3 regions of the Anaerofustis stercorihominis DSM 17244 genome follow, and region 3 is predicted to be linked to each of the others. Evidence: predicted binding sites of a transcription regulator. Region 3 holds the regulator's gene; each other region holds the start of a gene.
What was found. The regulator NrdR, encoded in region 3, represses ribonucleotide reductase genes. The targets are predictions, from matches to a motif close to CACNANATNTNGTG.
Positions count from the first base shown of each region.

Region 1: the regulator NrdR is predicted to act here: its motif matches at 6,340-6,353, upstream of ANASTE_RS07540 (anaerobic ribonucleoside triphosphate reductase).
Region 2: the regulator NrdR is predicted to act here: its motif matches at 2,991-3,004, upstream of ANASTE_RS02300 (vitamin B12-dependent ribonucleotide reductase).

Region 1 covers NZ_DS560019.1:586,815-594,968, forward strand. The annotation lists gene ANASTE_RS07525 (DNRLRE domain-containing protein) at 1-2,863, opposite strand, end outside; gene nrdG (anaerobic ribonucleoside-triphosphate reductase activating protein) at 3,039-3,557, opposite strand; gene nrdD (anaerobic ribonucleoside-triphosphate reductase) at 3,559-3,897, opposite strand; gene ANASTE_RS07540 (anaerobic ribonucleoside triphosphate reductase) at 3,909-6,242, opposite strand; gene ANASTE_RS07545 (NAD(P)-dependent oxidoreductase) at 6,491-7,168, shown strand; gene ANASTE_RS12295 (NAD(P)-dependent oxidoreductase) at 7,203-7,475, shown strand; gene ANASTE_RS07550 (YwaF family protein) at 7,491-8,093, opposite strand.
Region 2 covers NZ_DS560015.1:465,588-473,741, reverse strand. The annotation lists gene aroC (chorismate synthase) at 1-563, shown strand, start outside; gene ANASTE_RS02315 (chorismate mutase) at 572-1,489, shown strand; gene ANASTE_RS02310 (shikimate dehydrogenase family protein) at 1,491-2,294, shown strand; gene ANASTE_RS02305 (shikimate kinase) at 2,296-2,790, shown strand; gene ANASTE_RS02300 (vitamin B12-dependent ribonucleotide reductase) at 3,045-6,008, shown strand; gene ANASTE_RS02295 (TraB/GumN family protein) at 6,137-7,300, shown strand; gene ANASTE_RS02290 (prephenate dehydrogenase) at 7,315-8,154, shown strand, end outside; gene ANASTE_RS02285 (DUF4363 family protein) at 8,153-8,154, opposite strand, start outside.
Region 3 covers NZ_DS560018.1:153,044-161,197, reverse strand. The annotation lists lysine riboswitch at 1-100, opposite strand, end outside; gene ANASTE_RS04560 (MucBP domain-containing protein) at 473-2,923, shown strand; gene nrdR (transcriptional regulator NrdR) at 3,299-3,763, shown strand; gene ANASTE_RS04550 (NUDIX hydrolase) at 3,763-4,302, shown strand; gene spoIIM (stage II sporulation protein M) at 4,392-5,024, shown strand; gene ANASTE_RS04540 (D-alanyl-D-alanine carboxypeptidase family protein) at 5,077-6,255, shown strand; gene ANASTE_RS11330 (leucine-rich repeat protein) at 6,389-8,154, shown strand, end outside.

The DNA.
Region 1 (8,154 bases), on a different contig from region 3:
AACTGTAATTAAGCTCTATACTACCACTGCTTCCTCCGAATACTTTTGTAAAATCAACTATAGGTGTCGGAGGAGGATTTGATATGCTCACATTTCTTAAAACCTCATTCTTATTTCCGGCCTTATCATTTACGACAATTTTTATTTTATAATTACCTTCATCATAATTTGTTGTATCAAAATTATAATTTCCGCTGTTTTCGGTTAAAAGTTTTTCTTTTCCATTACCGTATATAAGATAAATCTTACTATCCTTTATCCCGCTGACGTTATCTGTTGCTGTATATGAAATATTGGAAACTAACTTTAGAACAGCATTTTCATCGGGAGTATTTATATCAATTACAGGAGGTGTGGTATCTTTATTATATATAAAATCTTTTTCGTCATAAACTAAATTATCACTTGAATAAAATCTAAATCTAACTTTATATTTCCCGTCTGACAATGTATCTATATTCCCAAATACATTACTTACGTTATATTCTTTATATTCCTTTGGATAACCTGTTACATCAGATGGAAAAACAAGATTTTTTTCACTGAATCCAGTAACTGCACTACCGTCTTCTTTTAGTACATTACAAGTTATTTTACCTAAATTTAATTCTTTATCACCATCTTTATAATTAATTTTCCATGAAATGAGCATTTCTTTATTGATGTTATTAATATATGCATCATCAGATAAAGACGAATTTGTATTTATGGTATCTATTTCAGGTTTTACCATATTTGAAATAGTATGATTAGCACTTTGAATAAAACCGGAATTATTTCCGGCTTTATCGATACTTGCAATTTTCACATATACATTTTGTCCCGCTTCTACATTAGTAAAAGTATAAGTAGACATATTTGTAGTGGTGATATTTTGTATAACATTTCCCTTTTCACCGTAAAGAACAATATTATGTTTAGCAACACCGGATGAATTGGTTCCCGGATCACTTCCCGATGTATAAGTTACTTTAACTTTAGAAGTGATCTGAGATGTCCCGTCTCTGCTTGAAGTCAATTTTATATTACTGACCTTATTCGGAGCAGTGTTATCAACATAAACATAACAATATGTACCGCTTCCTTTGTTATTACCTTTATCAACTCCTCTGATACCTATTCCATATCGCCCTTCGGTCCATCCACTTGATAAGGCAGCTTTTGTATTATAAGTACCGCTTGCCGCTACAGTTCCCGTGTTCTTATATGCCATAGTTTCCGTAGCATTATCAAATACATTATCGGCCTTATACCTAATATGTCTAGCCTGAACAGCTTCTAAACAATTTGAAGTAATACCTGTCCATTTTACTGCTAAAGCTTTATCTCCGCTTTTGTTATTAACATACACTGTTTTAGCACCGTTTACAGTTACTTCTGCTTTTCCCGGAGGCTTAGGAGAAGGAACGGTATAGTTGACAGTAAGAGTAGGTCTTTTAGCAGCAGTCGAAGATCTTGTACCATGGAAAGAGTTATAATTTTTAGTACCCGAACTTTCAACACTTGCTTTAAGCAATATCCCATAGTTAGCTTGAGTTCCCTTTGCCCACTCCTGTACAAGTTTTGTTATATTCAAAGAATGCACGGCAGTAGTATTACTTAGTTTTTTAGAAGCGTATACCGTAGAAGTCCACTGCGGTCTTTTATTCCACGTAACTTCTCCGAGAGCCCAAGAAGAAGCATTCTTATGAACTTCAACCGTTGAAAAGGGAGAGCCGTTGCTTAGTTCATATAATTTTAATGCAGCACTTGTTACATAATTAGTTTTAATCTTTGCACTAAGTTCAGGGAATTTCATTAATGTTCTGCATACTTTATCCGTAGAACCGTAGCCTATGGGCATTTTTCTGATCGTACTTACATAGAAATTTGAAGTCGGATATCCGCTTTCTATATACACATCTTTAACGCCGTCTGTAGATTTTGCGGTGTATGTAGGGTCAATGATAACAGGATATTTTCTGTTTTCATCGTTTAAATATTCTTTGGATACAGTTAGCGTAAGTTTATATTTATCCTTATTTTTATCTATCTCTTCCAAAGAGTAGTGTAAATCTTCACTGTATGCACCGTTTTCAGAACTGTCTGTCATATAAGGAACTAAAATAGCACCTTTTTCTTTCCCTGTTTCTTTATCATTAAAAAGAACACCGCCTACTTCAGGGATGGAGGGAACCATTCCGCTGCATATAAGCTCGTAAGAAAATTTATTGGTGCTTGTTTTTTTATTTAATATTATATTTTCCTTTATACCGTTATCCAAAGGGATATATTCCAGTTTTATATCTTTATCATCGGTACCGTATATGATTTTGGTATTTTTTTCTTCATTAGCATCATATACATCGGATACGTTTTCCTTTTTTAATTCACCTTTGGTTTCTTCTGTACCGACTTTATTTTTAAATATAGGGCTGAATATAACTTCATCCTTGCCGTCTTTTGAAATAGATATAGATTTATTATCTGCTAAATCCGACGGCAGTTTTACATCGGTCACACCATTTATATTTTTATATTTGTAATTTGAAGCACTTCTGCTTCTCGTTTGCGGTATAACTTTAAGAGAACTGTCGTAATCCACATATTCGCCGTTTTCGTCTTTTTCCCTAACGTTTTCGGTATACATATCCATCGTTCTCGAACCGTCTTCATTTTCAAAAATCGTATAATCTTTGCCTTTTTCGATTACATCATTTTCTCTGGAGGTATCTATTCTCATGCTTTTTACATCATTGTTTTCAGCCGCTTTAGCAAATATAGGTGAAAATCCACCTAAAAAAACTTCAAAAAACAATAAAAAAGCTACGAGTAACGATACGCTCTTCTCCATATTTCTTTTCATTTTTCTTCCCTCTTTCATTTTATACTCCTTTATACTACAAGTTCATACCATGTTATTTACACATAATATTCACTTATTATTCATATAACAAGAATATCATACATTAATATCGTTTACAATGATATTTTATAAAATATGACATTATTTACCATAATTATACTTCATAAAGTAATATAAATAAAAAAGACTTCTTTCAGAAGTCTTTTTCTATAACTTTAAAATTATTTTCTATTGTCTTTTTCACATCGATCCTTCTTTGATTGGAACTTCCAACAAAAGTTTTATCATAAGTTTTATTTTCAAGCTGGAATTTGCCATCCATTATATAATCATTTAACTTTATAAGCTTTAATATATAAGGATCATTTTCACTCATAGTTAATAAATCTTCAAATAAAAATCCGGTATAAGTAATTAAATTCAAACCTTTATTTTTAATTTCTTTTCCTATTAAATATAAACTTTCAGCCTGCATGAAGGGTTCTCCTCCCGAAAAGGTCACACCGCTTAAAAGAGGATTATCAAATATAGCATTTAATACTTTTTCATGACTGACAATTTGCCCGCCGTTAAAATCATGGGTTTGCGGATTATGACATTCGGGACATTTATGAGGACACCCCTGAACAAAAAGCGTAAATCGAAGTCCCGGACCGTCAACAATAGATTCCCTAACTATACCCGCTATTCTTATTTCCTTATCTTCATTCATCCTACAAAGTTTCCATATCAGAATTCAAAGAATGTTTTACCCTATCCTGTTCTTCACTTCTCTTAGCATCGTTAAATCTATCCAAAGTACCTACAAGATATCCCGTTATTCTTCTTATCCTGTCGAAAGGGATAGGTTTTACTTTAGCACTTCTTCCAATGTATCCACTTTCTTCATCTGCATATAAGCTAAGTTCGATTACTTCACTGTTCTTTTCTTTCTCTACTTCTTTGATATATGCCTTAATTTCTTCTTTTGTCAAATTTTCTATATTTCCATACACATATACATTAGTATCATTTATTTTAGTTTCATAAGTCAATTCTTTTGCTGTGTTCATTATATTACCTCCTATAAACTTTCCATTTCTGAATTTAGCGAATGCTTTACTCTGTCCGATTCTTCAGCTCTTTTGCCGTTATTAAACCTATCCAAAGTACCCACCAAATATCCGGTTATCCTTCTTATTCTTTCAAAAGGAACATCAATATCATCTTCTTTTCTGTGACAGTGCGGACATTCATCATAGATTACTCCGTTGTATCCGCATACAGGGTCCCTGTCAACCGGGTGATTTATAGCACCGTAACCAAGTCCCATATCTTTCATACATCTTACTATTTTTTCGAATGCTTCTAAATTTTTTGTAGTATCACCGTCAAGTTCGACATATGTTATATGTCCGCCGTTTGTAAGCTCATGGAAAGGAGCTTCTTTTTTGATCTTTTCAAATGCACTTATATCATATCCAACAGGTACATGGAATGAATTAGTATAATAATCTTTGTCAGTTACACCTTCGATAACTCCGTATCTCTTTTTATCCATTCTAACAAATCTTCCGGATAATCCTTCGGCAGGAGTTGCGACCAACGAGAAGTTAAGACCTCTTTTTTCCGTTTCTTCGTCAACTTTATTTCTCATATGAGAAATTATTTCAAGTCCGAGTTTTTCGCTTTCTTCGCTTTGACCGTGATGTTTTCCGACCAATGCGGTCAAGGTTTCCGCTAGTCCGATAAAACCTATGCTCAAAGTTCCGTGCTTCAATACTTCTTCCACCGTATCATCAGGCTTTAAATTTTCTGAATTTATCCAAACACCTTCACCCATTAAGAAAGGAGAATTTCTGACTGTCTTTGCGCATTGTATTTTAAATCTATGAAGGAGCTGTTTAACGCAAAGGTTCATTTCATCATCAAGCATAGAATAAAATTTATCAATATCACCTTTTGCTTCTATTGCAAGTCTTGGAAGATTGATTGAAGTAAAACTTAAATTACCTCTCCCCGTTACTATTTCATTATCTTTATCAACATTTGCCATTACTCTTGTTCTGCATCCCATATATGCAATTTCTGAGTCCGGGTCTCCTTCTTTATAATATTTTAAATTGAAAGGAGAATCTATAAAAGAGAAATTAGGAAATAATCTCTCACTGGAAACTTCCATGGCAAGTTTAAATAAATCATAGTTAGGGTCTTCGGGATTATAATTTACGCCTTCCTTAACCTTAAATATTTGGACAGGGAAAATAGGGGTTTCTCCGTTTCCAAGCCCCGATTTGGTTGCAAGAAGAACATTTCTTATGATCATTCTTCCTTCACTCGACGTATCCGTACCGTAATTGATAGAACTGAACGGAACCTGAGCTCCTGCTCTGGAATGCATTGTATTTAAATTATGAATCAACGCTTCCATAGCCTGATATGTAGCTTTATCCGTTTCTTTCAAAGAACTTTTCTTTGTGAAAGAAATCAATGTATTCACATCATCATGGTCTAATTTATCAAGCTCTTCTCTTTCAAGTTTTAGAAATTCTTCATTATCATCAAGTGTTGGATATAATCCCGATTTTTCCTCAATATTCTTATAAATATTTTTTGATACTTCTTCACTGTTTTCTATCCCTGCGAGAAGCTCCAATGCTTTAGCCATATTTGTGATATAAGTTTTTCTATATGTTTTTTTTACACCCTGTGCCAAATCATAGTCAAATTTCGGGATACTTTGACCGCCGTGCTGATCATTTTGATTTGACTGAATTGCTATACAGGCAAGTGCGGAATAAGTCCTTATATCCTTAGGTTCTCTGATAAATCCGTTACCTGTCGAAAACCCGCCTTTAAATAATTTTTGTAAATCTATCTGGCAGCATGTTGTAGTTAATGTATAAAAATCCAAATCATGGATATGTATATCGCCTTTGGCATGTGCGGCAGCATGTTTTTCGTCCAAAATAAACATTTCATAAAAATTCTTTGCACCTTCGGAACCGTATTTAAGCATGGTTCCCATGGCGGTATCACCGTTTATATTTGCATTCTCTCTCTTTACATCATTTTCAATTGAGCTTTTGAAAGTTAAATCTTCATAGATTTTCATCAGTTTGGTATTCATTTCTCTGACTTTATTTCTTTCCGCTCTATATAATATATAATTCTTTGCAGTCTTGGCATGTCCACTTTCAATCAACGTCTTCTCAACTGTATCCTGTATTTGTTCTACCGTAGGAACTATATCTATATATTTCTCATTTAATATATTATCTACTTTATCAGATAGCTCTTTTGCCGTAGCATAATCCTGTCCGCCCGCTGCTTCGGCTGCTTTATAAATGGCATCTGTTATCTTCTTCTTTTCGTATCTGCTCGTACGTCCGTCTCTTTTTAAAATCTCTGTTACCATTACTGTTCTCCTATATTTTCTAATCGATTCAACTGCCTAATCAAGGCTACGTTAACAATTATATATTGTGGTATATGGTATTGTCAAGCATAAAAAACACAATATATTGTGTTTTATCAAATTTACTTGACTTGGGAAATAATATAAGTAATTAAGAATTTTTCCTGTTATAAATTATAAATATATACTCGTATTTTAGACCTTTAATTAAAGAGAATATAAATGAAAATTCTGAGAAAAATACTTATATGGAAAAGATATGTTTTTTTAATACGAAATCTTATGATATAAAATGGTTTGATCATTATAACAAAAACTATGAAATAAAATTTTATGAAAGCAGACTCAATAAAAACTCTGCCATTTTAGCCTCCGGTTCCGGCGGCATAATTTCTTTTGTAAATGATAATTTAGATAAGGATACTATTGATATTTTATATGAATTGGGAGTTAAAGTGATAGCTCTAAGATGTGCAGGCTATAATCATGTCGATTTAAATGCGGCAAAAGACAAAATAAAAATATTGAACGTTCCTTCATATTCCCCAAGCTCCGTAGCTGAATATGCAATAGGTATGTTTTTGACACTAAACAGAAAAATACACAAAGCTTATACAAAAACAAGGGATTATAATTTTAGTTTAAACGGGATGGTTGGATTTGATTTAAAAGGAAAAACGATAGGTATAATCGGAACGGGAAAAATAGGAGAAGAACTAATAGAGATATGCAAAGGATTTAAAATGAATGTGATTGCATACGATTTATTTCCTAAGAAGGATGGCGATATACAATATGTTGATTTAAATACCCTTTTAAATAACAGTGATATAATTTCTCTTCATTGCCCTTTAACTAAAGATACAAAATATCTAATAAATAAAAAAACCCTGCAAAAAATAGAAAAAAGGAGCCTATATAATTAACACTTCGAGAGGAGAATTAATAGAAACGGATTCATTGATAAGCGCTCTTAAAGACGGTTTGATAGGAGGAGCTTGTCTTGATGTATACGAAGGTGAAAAAGATTTCTTCTATGAAGATAAGTCGGATCTAATCAAAAGAGATGACAAACTATCGGCTCTGGTATCAATGCCAAATGTTATACTTACATCTCATCAGGCTTTTTTAACAGATGAAGCTTTGAAAAATATAGCAAAAATTACTATACAAAATCTAGATGATTTTTATGGCAGAAAAAAATTAAAAAATGAAGTTAAAATAAAAGGATAGACTTTAGTCTATCCTTTAAGCTGTTTGTTCACTCTGATTTTTTGCTTTTTTTCTATATGAGACTTCCCAAGGAAGATACATCAACAGCCAAGCACTCAGTACCAAAACAATCAAAGCTATTAAATAACCTCCGCCAAAGATGTCATATAAAAACACCAACGGAGAACCTTTAGACGGTCCGTTTAAAAACATAAAATTAGTATCCCACATTTTATTTATAAAGTATATCGGTACCGCAATAACGCCGATAAGTAAAGATGTCTTAGGTAAATTTTTAAAATTAGGTTTTAATCTGCCGCTGTATAAAAGCATCGTAACAAATACAACCAGCCATGTATGTATAGTGAATGAATTGATATTCGAAAAATGCATCATCGGATACTCGGTCCAGTTGGGAAATAATAATGCAGCCAAGGCTCCGGGCAGAGACAAGGCATATAAATATTCACCATTAACTTTACCGGGTTTGTACGCATACCAAAAAGTTATAAATATTGATATCCCACATAAATGAAGAGGCAAGTGTTCTAAATTTAGGGTTCCGGCATAAAAATGAAGGATATCTTTTAATAATTCCTGAACCACAATAAGTACTGCAAAAAACTTTAAAAGTTTTATTTTGCTGTTCTGTACTTAATTTAACAAATTTTTTACACATATATATATTAAAACCAGTATA
Region 2 (8,154 bases), on a different contig from region 3:
AGGATGAACTCATTTCTTTAAAAGAAGAAGTTTTTCCTTTGCTGGATAAGAGTAAATTATCCGAAATGGAAGAAGTCATTTTAAAGGCTAGGAATGACCATGACAGTGTCGGAGGGATAGTGGAATGTGCCGTGCTGGGATTTCCCGCAGGGGTAGGTTCTCCTTTCTTTGACAGTATAGAATCAAGATTATCTCATCTTTTGTTTTCCGTTCCGGCAGTAAAAGGCGTAGAGTTCGGAGAAGGTTTCGGATTTGCGGATTTACTGGGAAGCGAAGCAAAAGACGAGTATTACTACGATAAAGACGGAAACGTAAAAACATATGAAAATCACAACGGAGGAGTCCTCGGCGGAATTTCCAACGGACAGCCCATTTGTTTTTCGGCGGTTATAAAACCTACGGCAAGTATATCAAAACTTCAGCGTACTATTGACGTGGGGAAAAAAGAAAATACGAAGCTTGAGGTCGTTGGAAGACATGACCCGGTAATAGTCAAAAGAGCTGTTCCAGTAATAGAAGCCGTAAGTGCAATATGTTTATATGATTTTTTATTAAATGAGTAGGTGGTTTTATGAGAAGTTTAGAAGAAAGCAGAAAAAGAATAGACGAAATAGATAAAGAGTTGGTAAGACTTTTTGAAGAGAGAATGAATACTGTCGTAGATGTTGCAAAGTATAAAAAAGAAAATAACATAGATGTTTTAAATAAAAACAGAGAAGCCGAAGTAGTTGAAAAAGCCATAAATAATCTAAAGGATAAAAAATATGCGGAGGAAGTGGCTGACTTCTTTAATCATTTGATGGATATAAGTAAAAATTTCCAAAGAAAAGCCATAGCCAAGAAAATGGTCAGTAATCTTAAGAAAAGTATATTTATTGACATAACCGAGACAGCGTCAAAAGCGGGATACAGTATGATGATAAATCCTCTTGCAAAAAAGGTTTGTGAAATATATTTCGGGGATAAAACAAAAAAAATCGAATTCAATTCTTATGATGATATAATGTCTGGGTTGATAGACGAAAGTCTTGATTATGTGCTTTTGGCTGTAGATAATGCAATGGACGGACATATAGCAGAGCTTTACGATTTACTTGAAAAATACGAAGATATTTACATAAAAGACAAATTCGTTACGGATAAAGACGGAATAAAATTGGAAGATATTCACGGACTTAACACCGAGAATTACAATAAATTCATAATCCTCGGTAAATATAAAAGGTTCGTAAAAGACAGCAATAAAATTGATTTGATAGTAAGGATAGACAACGAACCTAAATCATTGGGACATCTTGTAAAATATTTCTCCAATTACAATATCAATATAAATAAAATAGATTCCAGAGAAGCTGACAGTTCGGTTAAAGACTTCAGTGTTTTTATCAATTTTGACGGAAGCTTGGAAGATAAGAATATTTTGAAAATGCTTTCCGGTCTTGAAGGAGATGTTCATTATTTAAGACTTGTGGGAGCATACAGAGGTTAAGATGAAAAAATTCGGTTTGATAGGAGAAAAGCTTCCTCACAGCTTTTCAAAGATACTCCATAGCATAGCTTTCGAAATCCTAAACTTAGATTATGAATATGAGCTGTATGAAATAGATTTGAATACTGCATATGATATAAAGTCATTTATGATAGATAATGAACTTGACGGGATAAACGTAACCATTCCTTATAAAGAAACCGTAATTAAAAGCTTGGACAGCATAAGCGAAGAAGCAAAGAAGATAGGTGCGGTAAATACGATTAAAAATATAAAAGGTAAGCTTTACGGATATAATACCGATTACTATGGATTTTTATATACTCTGAAAAGTAATGATATAAATATAAATAATAAAACGGTTGTAATACTTGGCAGCGGAGGCGCAAGCAAAGCTGTCATAGAGTGTGTAAAAGATTTGAATGCAAAAAGTATTTATCTCGTAAGCAGAAATAAAACAGACAAAGAGACAAAAGACGGGATAGTTTTAATTGATTATAAGGATTTAGAGGATATAAAAGGGGAAGTTCTTATAAATACGACTCCTGTAGGAATGTATCCGAAAGTAGATTTTTCTCCGGTAGGTGAAGATATTATAAATAACTTCAATAATGTAGTGGATGTAGTATATAATCCCCTTGAGACCAAACTTATGAAGACGGCAAATAAGTTAGGCAAAAATTCCTTTTCGGGGCTTACAATGCTTATAATGCAGGGGCTTAAATCCGAAGAAATTTGGAATGATTTTAAACTTACAAAACAAGAAATAGATTTGATAGAAAATAAAATAAAAAAGGAAATATAGTATGAAGAAAAATATTCTCTTAATCGGTATGCCTGGCTGCGGTAAAAGCAGTATCGGAAAGGCTTTATCAAAGAGTATGGATTTGAAATATATTGATATGGATGACTATATCGAAAAAAAGACGGGAAAAGCCATAAGTGAACTTTTTGAGAAAGGTGAAGACTATTTCAGGGATATCGAAACCGAGTGTGCAAAAGAAATATCGAATATGGAAAATATGCTTATTTCTGCCGGAGGGGGAATAATCCTGAGAAAAGAGAATATGGACTTTTTAAAGAAAACTTCTACTGTTATTTTTATAAACAGAAGCGTTAAAAACTTACTTAAATCTAAAAATCTCGGAGCCAACAGACCTTTACTCAAAGATAATGAAAACCATATATATAAATTATACAACGACAGGATCGGATTATATAAAAAATATGCAGATATTGAAGTGGACAATAACGGATATTTTAAAAATTGTGTAGAAGAAATAATGAGAAAAATAAGATAAATTTTCGACAAAATATCATAAAATAAAAAGCATGTGTCATAATTGATACATGCTTTTTTGATATTTGATACAAGCATAAAAAATTATGTTTTGTTAATGTTTAAATTTGACTTAATATCTATCATTTTGGAGCATAAAAAATATATTGAAAAAAGTAATATTAGTGATATACTAATAATTGTACCTGATTTTAAATAGCATACAATATATGGTATTTTAGGTATAATAAGTATTAATAAAGGTGGAAACGGTAAATGGATAATTTGAGTATTAATAATATTTTTACCAGACGATTTACAAAAGAATTGGAAAGGGAGCCGAATAAGACGGTTTTTGATTTATTTGAGTATAAAAGAGTCGACGTGGAAATATTTGATTATAAAACAAATAAAAATATATTTGAAATGAAGGATTTGGAATTTCCCGAATTCTATTCTAAAAATGCGTGTAATATAATCGCTTCCAAATATTTCAGACGTGCGGGTGTAGGTTCTGCCGACGGACATGAAACCAGCATGAAGCAGGTTGCTGACAGAATGGTCGGATTTTGGGCTGATGCACTCGTTGATGAGGGGCTTATAAGAACAAAAGAACAGTATTCCATATTCTATGATGAACTTGTTTATGCCCTTATAAATCAGATGTGGGCTCCGAACTCTCCTCAGTGGTTCAACACAGGTATCAAGAGAAACTACGGTATCGCAGGCGAAAGCGATCATTTATATTATTATGATATAAAAAGCGGAACAGTTAAAGAAAGTAAGGACAGATATACAAGGACTCAGGCTTCTGCATGCTTTATCCTTTCCATAAAAGACACTCTTTTAGGAGATAACTCTATATCCGAACAGTACATAACAGAGACTAAATTATTTAAAGGGGGATCCGGCGTCGGAACCAACTTCTCTAATTTAAGAGCTATAAATGAAGGGCTTTCAAGCGGAGGAAAATCTTCCGGACTTATGAGTTTCCTTAAAGGTTTTGACAGGAATGCGGGAGCTATCAAAAGCGGCGGAACTACGAGAAGAGCCGCAAAAATGGTAATTACCGATATAGATCATCCCGAAATCGAAGATTTCATCACTTGGAAAGCAAGGGAAGAAGACAAAGTCAGAGCCCTAGGGAAAATGGGCTATGACATGTCCATGGACGGAGAGGCTTACGCTACTGTCAGCGGACAGAACGGAAACAACTCCGTAAGGCTTAATAAAGAATTCATGCAAAAAGTCCTTCATTTGGATGAAGATCCCGATGCGGATTTTGAACTTAAGGGAAGAGTTGACGATAAGGTAAACAGAAAAGTAAAAGTAAAAGAATTATGGGATTTGATTTGTCAGTCTACATGGAACTGTGCGGATCCGGCTGTTCAGTTCGACGACACATTCAACGACTGGCATACCTGCCCTGCCGGAGAAGACGGAAAAGTCGGTGCAAAACACAATAGGATAAATGCAACCAATCCTTGCAGCGAATATGCTTTCTTGGATAACACTGCATGTAATCTTGCTTCCATAAATATTTACAGATTTTTCTCAAAGGAAGAAGGCAAATTTAAATTAAATGACTATATCCACTTGATTTCACTGATCCAATTGGTTCTTGAAGCTTCCATACATTGGGGACAGTTCCCTACAAAAGAAGTGGCAAGAAAGAGTCATTTATTCAGGACAACAGGTCTGGGGCTTGCCAATATGGCGTCCCTTCTCATGGTGCTCGGATATCCTTACGACAGTGATGAAGGAAGGAACCTGTCGGCTTCATTATGTTCCATAATGACTGCTCAGTCTTATCTCGTTTCTTCTTTGATGGCAAAAGAAGTCGGTCCTTTTGCGAAGTATGATATAAACAAAGAACATTTATTGAAAGTACTTAGAAATTCCGCAAGATGTTCTCTTGCCATAGATGATAATTTTGAAGGACTTGATTATTCTCCGGTTCGTCTTGACGAAGATTTGATGACGGAAATGGGTCTTGAAGAGGTTTTGAATGCGGGAAAAATACTTTGGATAAAAGCAATCGAAGGTGCGAACCGCTACGGTGTGAGGAATGCTCAGGTCAGCGTTATCGCTCCTACGGGAACCATATCATTTGCTATGGACTGCGGAGCTACGTCTCTTGAACCGTTCTATTCAAACGTCGTTTATAAGTCTCTTGCAGGGGGCGGAATGATGGAACTGGTAAATCCTGTATTGGAAGACGCTCTTATCAATTTGGGATATTCCGATGAACAGGTAGATAAAATCAAAGATTATTTACTTGAAAAAGATGAAAACGGGATGTTCGTTCACTTTAATTTAAACGATGCTCCGTACTTAAGAGAAGAAGATAAAAAGATATTCGAAACTGCCAACGATATTTCTCCAAGCGGACATGTTCTCATGGTTGCTGCGGTAACTCCTATGATAAGCGGTTCGGTTTCGAAGACCGTTAATATGCCTGTTAACGCTACTGTTAAGGAAATAAGCGATATTTATAAGCTTTCTTATATAACGGGAGTAAAAGCGATTTCCGTATACAGAGACGGCTCAAAAGCTTGCCAGCCTCTTAACACCGCCTTGACAGAAGACAGCGATTCACTGGAAAACTTGACTTATGACGCACTTTTGGATTATGCAAGAAACTGTAAAAAAGGAAGCCTTCACAGAGTTAAACCCGACGGAATGAGAACGAGCAGGACGCATGCGGCTAAAATAGGGGATATTGAATTATATGTGACTATAGGATTTTATAAGAACGGAAAGATGTCAGAGCTGTTCGTTTCAACGGATAAAGAGGGGACTGTTGTAAAAGGTCTTCTTGCCTCCCTTTCAAAATCCATATCAAATATGCTTCAGTATAATATTCCCGCAAAGGAAATTTCAAGATTACTCAGAGGTCAGCAGTTTGAGCCCAGCGGATTTGTGTCAAGGCATCCTTACATAAAGAACGCCGCAAGTATTGCTGATTTACTAAGTAAAATCATCGATATCGAACTCGGAGATTATTCCAGAGTTCAGATAAAGCCAACAGATATGGAAGAAAAGCTATATAGCGGTTCGATAAAAACGAGTGAAGAAAAAGCGGAAGCAAAAAATGTTACTTACGATGAAATAAAAGACGACCCTGATACGGAAAGAGTTTACGGAGAGGTATGTCCTGTTTGTTCTTCGACACAATTATTTACCAACGGTACATGCAAAGTGTGCAGAGAATGCGGTTCAACCACGGGATGCAGTTAAAATAAATGTAAATAAATGGTTAAACCCTTTATAAATCATTATAAAAATGGTAAAATATATGATAGTTTAAAACCCTTTAATTGATTTTAAAGGGTTTTATGTTAATCTAATTTTGATTTGGAGGAATTATGTCTGAGACGGTAAGGAATATTACTATAAATGGCAAAGACATAACTTTGATTGGTACTGCTCATGTATCAAGGGAAAGTGCCATTCAAGTAGAAAATCTGATAAGGGAAATAAAGCCCGATAATGTGTGTATAGAGCTGGACGAAGGAAGATATTCTTCTCTTGAAAACAATAAGTCATGGCAGGATACTGATATCGTAAATGTAATAAAGGAGAAAAAGACTACTTTACTTTTGGTAAATCTTATTTTAAGTTCTTATCAAAAGAGGATAGCGGAAAGCTTCGATATAAACTCCGGACAGGAAATGATAAATGCGATAAAGGTATCCAAAGAGATAGGATGTAAACTCACCCTTGCCGACAGAGATATAAAGACGACTTTTTTAAGGATATTTAGAAAGATGTCATTATGGGAAAAGATGAAACTCCTGTCGGGACTTATCTTAAGTTTCTTTGAAGATGAGGAACTTACAGAAGAAGACCTTGAAAATATAAAAGAGGGGGATTTTATCGAAAATGCACTTCTTGAAATCAGCGAGGACTTTCCCGATTTAAAGACATATCTCGTGGATGAGAGAGATCAGTATCTATCTCAAAAGATAAAAAACGCTGAGGGCGAGAGAATAGTTGCTGTTGTCGGGGCCGCACATATGAACGGGATAATAAAAAATATCGAAAAAGATATAGATTTAAGCGAAATAGATACTATCCCCAAAGGCGGGAAAGCAGGGAAAATAATCGGTTTTGGTATACCGATATTGATACTTGCAATGATACTTATAAGTTTCTTTAAGAGCATTTCAACGGGGATGTCTCAGATAGTAAGCTGGGTCCTCTTTAACGGGACTCTCAGTGCACTGGGCGTAGTTTTGGCTCTCGGAAGTATCCCTTCTATCATAACTGCGTTTATAGCCGCACCGTTCACTTCTCTTAATCCGCTTCTTGCGGCAGGCTGGTTTGCCGGGCTTGTGGAAGCTCATATAAGAAAACCCAAGGTATCTGATTTTGAAAATCTAAGCAGTGACTTGGATAGCTTTAAGGGATTATGGAAAAACAGGATAACCAAGATATTGTTGGTCGTAACTTTCGCAAATTTGGGAAGTATGATAGGGACTTTTGTTGCGGGAGCCGATATTTTTAAAAGTTTCCTAAGTATATTTTAATTAAGGAGTTAAATATGGATATAGCTGTAGTGGGGCTCGGTCTTATAGGTGCCTCTTTTGCAAAAGGGATAAAACAGCATACGAATAATAAGGTCTACGGGTTTGATATTAATAACGAAACATTGACAAAGGCTAAGAGAGACGGGACTATCGATGATATAGTCCTTATGAATAACTTAAGTGATTTCGACATGGTCATAGTTGCTCTCTATCCTGTAAATACAATAGAAGTCTGCACAGATGCGCTTAAAACCATGAAAAGGGGTTCAACCTTGGTAGATTTATGCGGTATCAAAGGAAGTATAGTCGATAAGATAGAACCTCTTGCATTAAAAGCCGAAGTCGATTATATCGGTACTCATCCAATGGCGGGGAGAGAACTTTGGGGATATGACGCGGCGGTCAATGATTTGTTCAAAGGTGCGAGTTTCATAATAACGAAGACGGAAAATACTAATATGGAAAAAGTAAAAATTCTCAGAAATTTGGCTGAGGAGATGTTATTTAAAGAAAGCGTGATTACAACTCCGAAAGAGCATGATAAGATAATCGCTTTTACTTCACAGCTTGCTCATGTAGTCAGCAATGCTTATGTAAAAAGCCCTTCTTTGCTTGAAGAAAAAGGCTTTTCTGCGGGAAGTTTCTTAGATTTGACAAGGGTTGCCAAGTTAAACGAATATATGTGGAGCGAGCTTTTCGTCATGAATAAGGAGCCTTTATTGTTCGAAGTCGATAATATAATAAAGGAGCTTGAAAAATACAGGGAAGCTCTTGAAAATGACGATATTCATTATATGGAAGAGTTACTCAAGGAAGGTCGTATTTTAAAGGAGAAAAGTAACTTAGCTCATTCT
Region 3 (8,154 bases):
AAATATAAACTTCCTCGGCAGATTTTCCTTTCGACCATTCTTACCTGCATTTACCTGCATCAAATAATTTACTGATAAAATCCGCGCCTCTATCTTAACACTACTTATTAATTTTTAATCTTTCTTTATTATAGAGGGAAAAGGCTATTTATGCAAGTACTTTATAATACTTTTAATAACTTGATTAAAGCTAGGGGGATCAAAAGCAAAGAGCATGCTTTCCTTAATAAATCAAAAATTCCTTATGAATAAAGACTTTTTAGGTTAAAAGTTTTAAGAAATTGTCAAAAAAGGTATACATTGAGTAACAATAAAAAAGATTTAATTATTAGATAAATTAATACATATTATTATTTTTTTTGATATATTTCTAGTTTTTTTCATGAATATATCGCATTAATTTTAATATACCACATTTGTTACAAAAATTATACTTTGAGTAACTTGATTAAAGCTAGGGGAATCAAAAGCAATGAAAGAAAAATTATTAAGAAGAAAAGGTGTTATTTTCGTACTGATAGCATTTATTTTTATGGTTCCGAGTATCATAAACGCGGCAACTTTAAAAAACGAACCTTATGTTCAGTACAACTTCAATAACAATGTGACAGACCGAAAAGGGCACAGCGAACTTACTGTATTGAGTGCTGAAGGGGATGATAAGAACAGGAATAATTCTTCCACATCATACGGCTCCGACAGTTACGGCCCTTATTTTCAGTGGGAATCTTCAATGATCAATGGCGGCGGATTTTATATCGATATAGATAAAAATATCGGAGAAGAGTATACTATAGGTCTAAAATTTTCATTTAAAGAAACGGGACCCAGTTGGAGAAAAATCATAGATTATGGAGATGGGCTTTCAGATGTAGGGTTTTATTTTTACAGTAACGGTCATTTGAATTTTTTTAATTACGGAACTAACGGGAAAAGCATAACTCAAGCAAATGAAGTTATAGATATGATAGTCAGAAGAAATAAATCCGGGTCTTTTGAAGCTTATATCGTAAACGGCGGAACCAAAACATTAGATTTACAGATAACCGACAAAAATAAATGGGGTGTTCCGATCATAATCGACGGAAAAACTAGAATTGGATTCTTCTTTGATGATACAGATACACTTGATAGTAGTGATGCATACGACAAACCGGAAGCTGCAACCGGAGGAAAAGTATACGATATAAAAATATGGGATAAATATGTAGATCCTGACGAAGTAATCGAAGAACTGAAGCCTAAAGGATTTGTAAACGTACATTATGTAAATGAGGATGGAAATAAGATAAAAGACGATAAACAGATCGAAGGGGAAAAGGGAGAAAATTACAGCGTATCACCGGATGCTATAGAAGGATACAGATATGTAAAGACCGAAGGTAACGCTTCGGGTACATTCCCCGAGGGAAATACAAATGTTACTTTTGTGTATAAAAAGATAATAAAAGGTACCGTTACAGCCAAATTTGTGGATATTAACGGGAATAAAATAAAAGATGATAAAATATATGAGGGTGAAAAAGACGAGCCTTATAATATAAGTAAAGAAAATATATACGGATACGAATATGTAAGGACAGAGGGGAATTCTTCGGGAGTATTTCCTGAAGGGAATACAGATGTTACATTCGTATATAAAGTATCCATGCCTTGTACGGTGACTGCAATATATGTAGACGAAGACGGGAATAAGTTATGCGATAATATAGTATATAAGGGGTTTGAAAATAATGCTTATAAAACCAGCAAGCTTGAGATAAAGGGATATGAGTTTTTAAGAGTTGAAGGCAATGAGACGGGTAAATTCATGTATACTCCGCAAATAGTTACTTATGTCTATAAAAAGGAATCTCCTCCGCAACCTGTTAAAAAAGGCAGTGTGACCGCAAAATATGTAGACGAAGCGGGCAATGAGATACATATGGATTTGATATATAAAGGAAAAGTCGGGGATGACTACAAGACCTCACAGCTTGTTATCCCCGGATATGAATTCAAAGAAGTCATCGGAGATAGAAACGGTAAATTTACAGAGGGCAGTAAGGAAGTAAGATATATCTATACCAAAAAGAGTCCCGATAGTGTCACAGACGACAATAAGGGAGGAAGCGTCGTAATAAGGTATGAAGATAAAGATGGGAATGTCATAAAAGAAGATGTCGTTCATAACGGAAGCGTTGGCGACAATTATGAAGTCCCTAAGCCTAATATACCCGGATATGAAGTAGATAAAGTAGTAGGCGAAGAAAAGGGTAAGATCGAAGAAGATGTGAAAGTCGTAACGGTAGTTTACAGTCCTTTAAGCGTCGGCGATACCGCAAGCAGTGTCGTTGCCAGGTATGTTGATATAAACGGGAACACCATTCATCCGGATAATGTTTATGACGGTCAGATAGGTGATGATTATAAGACGAAAAAAGAGAATATCAAAGGCTTTGAGCTTGTAAAAGTGGAAGGCAGTGAAAGCGGGAAATTTGCCGAAGATGTAAAAGTCGTTACATATGTTTATAAAGAAGTCGGTAAGGTAACGGTAAAATTCGTTGATGAAAAGGGAAATATCATAAAGAAAGATATCGTATATACCGGAGGGTTGGAAGAAAGATATGATATAAAATATCCGAACATAAAAGGTTATGAATACGTAAAGACAGTTGGAGGTCAAAGCGGAGTATATTCGAGAGACGATCAGGAAATCATTTTTGTTTATAAAAAAGCGAAAAACGTAGATAGTATAAATAAGAACAATAATAATACAAATTCTTCGGGAACCGGCAGCGGAAGAGATGTATCAAATAGAAATACTCCTCCTTCAGGCTCGGTAAAAACATCCGATGAAAACAACCTTTATCTATACTTGTTCTTTGCGGTCATTTCCGCAGGCGGAGTTATGTATACGATAAAAAAATCAAAAGAAGCATAAAAAAGAAGGCAGGTAAAACCTGTCTTTTTTTATGGATTTATATAAATCTTTGATATAGGGGATATTGAATTTGTTATTCTTTTTTTATATTTTTGATTACCAGCTTCAAAGGATAAAAATTTGATTTATAAAATAAGTATTTGTATCTTATAAAAACAAATATTTTTTTATGGAATGTTTTGATTGTATTTGGTAAGTTGGTGATTTTGTATCATATATGTAAGGATAATACATAATACTCTCTTTTTATGTGTTATAACATAATAATAAAGGTAATGTATTCATATTAAATATTGAAAAACCAGCTTTTTTGGTATATAATTTTACTATCAATAGGGTATAACGATTTACTCACTGCGAAAGGGGAAAATAAAAATGAAATGTCCACACTGCGGTTATATAGAAAGTAAAGTAATAGATTCCAGACCTACCGATGATAATACTGCCATAAGAAGGAGAAGAGAGTGCTTATCCTGTGCACAGAGGTTCACCACATATGAAAAAGTGGAGACTATCCCGTTGATAGTGGTAAAGAAGAACGGTACAAGAGAGTCCTTCGACAGAAACAAACTGATGAACGGTATAATAAAATCATGTGAAAAGAGACCGGTCTCCATTGAGCAGATAGAGCATATGGTAAATGATATAGAAAGCGAGATACAAAAAATCGCTAAGAAGGAAGTTTCTTCGACTGTTATAGGGGAAGAGATAATGAAGAGACTGAAAGACGTCGATGAAGTTGCTTACGTAAGATTTGCTTCGGTTTACAGACAGTTCAAAGATGTGAACAGTTTTATGGATGAACTCAAGACTATGTTAAGTGACAGAGGAAATAAATAATGGAGATAGAAGAGAAGATAGTAAAAAAGGAAACTTTGTTCAAAGGAAATATATTTGATGTAAGGTGTGATACTGTCATACTTCCAAACGGCAGGAAAGCAACGAGAGATAATCTTGAACACTGTGGTTCATGTGCTGTTTTTGCAGTAACGAATGATAATAAGCTTGTACTCGTAAAGCAGTACAGAAGTGCGATATTTGATGTTACGACTGAACTTCCAGCCGGTAAGCTGGACAAAGGAAATGAAGGCAGGATGGAAGCCGCAGTGAGAGAGCTTGAGGAAGAGACGGGATATAAAGCGGGGAAAATGGTACATTATTTCGATATGCTCTCAGCCGTAGGGTACTGTGATGAAGTGATCTCGGTTTATCTTGCCACTAACTTAAAAAGGACAAAGCAGAATTTGGATGATGATGAGTTTTTGAATGTAGTGGAAATAGACATCAAAGAATTTAAAGAAAGTGTATTAAAAGGCGAGATACGCGATGCAAAGACGGTTGCGGGTGTAATGAGATACTGTTTGGAAAATAATATATAAAATTAATCATAAATCAGAGAATGGGACATACCCTTTAGTATCAGGGCATGTCTTTTTTATTGTTCTTATTAAATCAAAAGGTTGAATTTATGATTAGAGAATTTATTAATTATCATTTTAAAGAAAACAAAAATAAATATTTATTTTTCCTGTTCGTATTCATACTAGGTATTGCGATAGGGGGAGTTACGATATATTTTCTAAGCAGCGAACAGATAGAAGAACTGGTAAACTATATCAATTCTTTCTTTTCTCTTCTTACCAAAGATACTTCCACCATAAACAGCAAGGAAATATTCACATCGACGCTATTAAGAGATGCGAAGATATATGTGTTTCTATGGATACTGGGGCTTAGTGTTTTAAGTCTTATCTATTCAATAAGCATAGTGTTTTACAACGGATTTTTGCTGGGGTTTACGAATACGTTTTTCATATATAAATTCGGTCTTAAGGGGATACTTTTTGCACTGGCTGTTCTTATAGTTCAAAACCTTATAAAGACCGCCGCCCTATTATTTGCTTCCGTCACGGCTTCTTCCTTTAAATACATAATCCAGAAGAACAATAAGAGCCGTTACAAGCAGGTGAACAATTCCGCTTTTTATATAAGGTATACGATTTATATAGTTATGGCATTTTTGCTTAATGTCCTCGGTATATATATAGAAAGCTATGTCGTGCCGATGTTTATTGTAATATTTTCGTCTGCATTTTTATAAAAGAAATAATATTTTTTGATTTACATAATAATTATTTATTAGGAGGATAGATATGTTGAAAAAAATAGTTAGTTTAATTCTTTCATTTTCACTCATTTTCACATCTTCGTCTTTTGTATTCGCAAAGGAAGAGAGTAAGAATGAAGTTGATATGGATATTCAGAGTAAATCGGTCGTACTAATGGATGTGGGAACGGGGAAAGTTTTATATGAGAAGAACAAAGACGAAAAACTTCCTCTTGCCAGTGTCACCAAGGTAATGACGATACTTCTCATTTTGGAAGCGGTAAATAACAAGACCATAAATATGAGCGATATGGTGACGATTTCCGATTATGCGAGTAAAATGGGGGGAAGTCAGTTATTTATGGAAGAGGGGGAGATGAGAAGTGTGGATGAGCTTTTGAATGCCATAATCATCGAGAGCGCAAACGACGCATGTGCGGCTATGGGTGAATTCGTGGGAGGAAGCATAGAAAAATTCGTACTTATGATGAACGACAGAGCAAAGGAACTGGGGATGAAGAATTCTCACTTCGTAAATTCCAACGGACTGCCGGCAGATGACCATTACTCATCCGCTTATGACATTGCTCTTATGACCAAGGAAGTATGCAAGTATCCCGATATATTCAAGATAAGCTCCACTTGGCAGAAGACCATAAAAATAGGCAAGAAGAACGACAAGGAAAGGACCTTGAGTAATACAAATAAGCTCCTTAGGATGAACGACAAGGTAGACGGACTTAAAACAGGGTATACCGCAGATGCGGGGCACTGCATATCCGCAACGGGAAAAGAAGGGGACTTGAGGCTTATTGCCGTGATACTTCACGCTCCCGATTCAAAGACCAGATTTGCCGAAGCAAATAAGCTTTTAAATTACGGTTTCAGCACATATAAGGCGGAGAACGTAGTCGAAAAGGATAAGGCGGTGGCAGATGTAGAGGTCAACAAGGGAAATAAAGATAAAGTAAGTGCTGTAGCAAAAGATAACATATCTACCCTGATGAATAAGAACGAAAACAAAGAGTATAAATCCGATGTAAAGCTTGATAACAAGAAGATAAACGCTCCCGTCAAAAAAGGGGATAAGCTCGGGAGTGTTATCGTAAGCGACGGAGATAAGGTCATAGGCACTTCGGATTTGATAGCCAACGAAGATGTTGAAAGGGTAGGGGCGTTTGACTTTATCAGGAATACTTTCAGGCAGTTTGTTATGATGAAATAGGATACCAATAGGTATCCTTTTTTTTAGCATGTAATACTACTTCATCTTGTATAATCTTACTTTTGGGTATATAATGAATATATAGACAATTAGGATTTAAAGGGAATAGAAAATAAAGAAAAAAGGAATTTTGTTGTTATTCATCATTTTTTCGATATTATCGATAAGTACCTTCGCTTTTGCAGCGGAAAGTACAGAAGATGTAAGCAGTCCAGAGGACTTTACATATGTTGAAAATAGTGACGGGACCGTTGGGATAACCGAGTATCACGGGACATCCTTGAATGTCGTTATACCGGACACTTATAACGGAAAAAATGTAACTGTAGTTGCACAGGATACATTTTCGAATAAGAAAGATATCGAAAGCGTGGTATGGTCGAATAATGTTGACTGTGTCGACGGTTTTATGTTTGAAAATTGCATAAATTTGAAAAAGGTCGTACTTACACCGAGTGTCAATAATATATATACAGGGGCATTCAAAAATTGTACGAGCCTTGCGGATATAACTATCCCCGAAGGGCTTGTAAGTATTTATCCTCAGGCATTCTTTAAATGCACTACTTTAGAAAATATAAAGTTTCCTAATACTTTGTCGGAAATAAAAGATAATGCTTTTGCGGGGTGTTGGAAGCTAAAAGCACCGGATTTCGGAGAAAACTTATCATATATAGGTAAAGAAGCATTTGCATCGTGTTACGAATTTATAGATGTTAAACTACCTGATACGGTAATGGAGATAAGTGACAGTGCTTTTTTATCTTGTAATCAATTAAAAAGTATAAATATACCAATCGAATTAGAAATATTAGGGAAAGGAGTCTTTTTTAATACACGAATTGATAATATAATCATTCCTGAAAGTTGTAAATACTTTACACTTAAAGATAATATATTATTCAGTAAAGATATGAAAAATTTGGAGTTGGCACCTAGAAATATTTCTGGAGACTATGAAATTCCCCAAAGTGTAAGCGTTATAAAAGAAAGTTCTTTTGATGCCTGCTATAACTTAACAGGAATAAAGATACCAAGTAATGTATATAAAATAGAAAGTAACGCTTTTCACGCATGTAGTGGTTTAAAAACTTTGGATTTTTCAGGAGCTTCCGTAGATTTAGATTATGGCTGTTTTTACGGTTGTAATACATTAAATAATATTCTGGGCAGTGAAAATATTAAAACTTTGGGTGGATGTGCTTTTATGAACTGTATGAAAGTAACTGATTTTAATTTCGGAGATGCTTTAACTAAAATTGGTTATGAAGCTTTTAGGAATTGTTATGGTATAAAAGAGTTTGTGATTCCTAAAAATGTTACATCAATTGCAATTAACAGTTTTGAAGGATTGAAAGAGGGCAGTAAGATATATAATAAATCCTCAGCGGTTTTAAAATCAAGTGACACATTAACTACATACTCCATGCTATCCATTTCATTAAATGACGAAAAAAGAGGAAGTGCGGATATCGATAGAAGTGTGGCTGAGGGAATAATCGTAAAGTATAATTCCGAGGAATATATAAAGTGCGGAAGTGATATACCGCTTTTATTAAAATCAAATGATGGATACATAATTAGCGGTGTTGCGTACAGCATTAATAATGTTCCTAAGCCTTATATATTAAAAATGCCGTACAAATCTATTGATTTAAAAGTAGTTTTTTCCGAATGTACAAATCATGAATATTATGATTTGGAAATCATAAATGCTGCGACGTGTACCGAAGATGGTGAAAAAAAAGTCTCTTGTACGATTTGTAACGGGAAATATAACATGTCTATACCTAAACTGGGACATGATTATTCTACTGAATTCACAATAGATAAAGAACCTACATGTACTGTTCCGGGTGAGAAATCAAGACATTGTACGAGATGTGATGTCAAGACAGA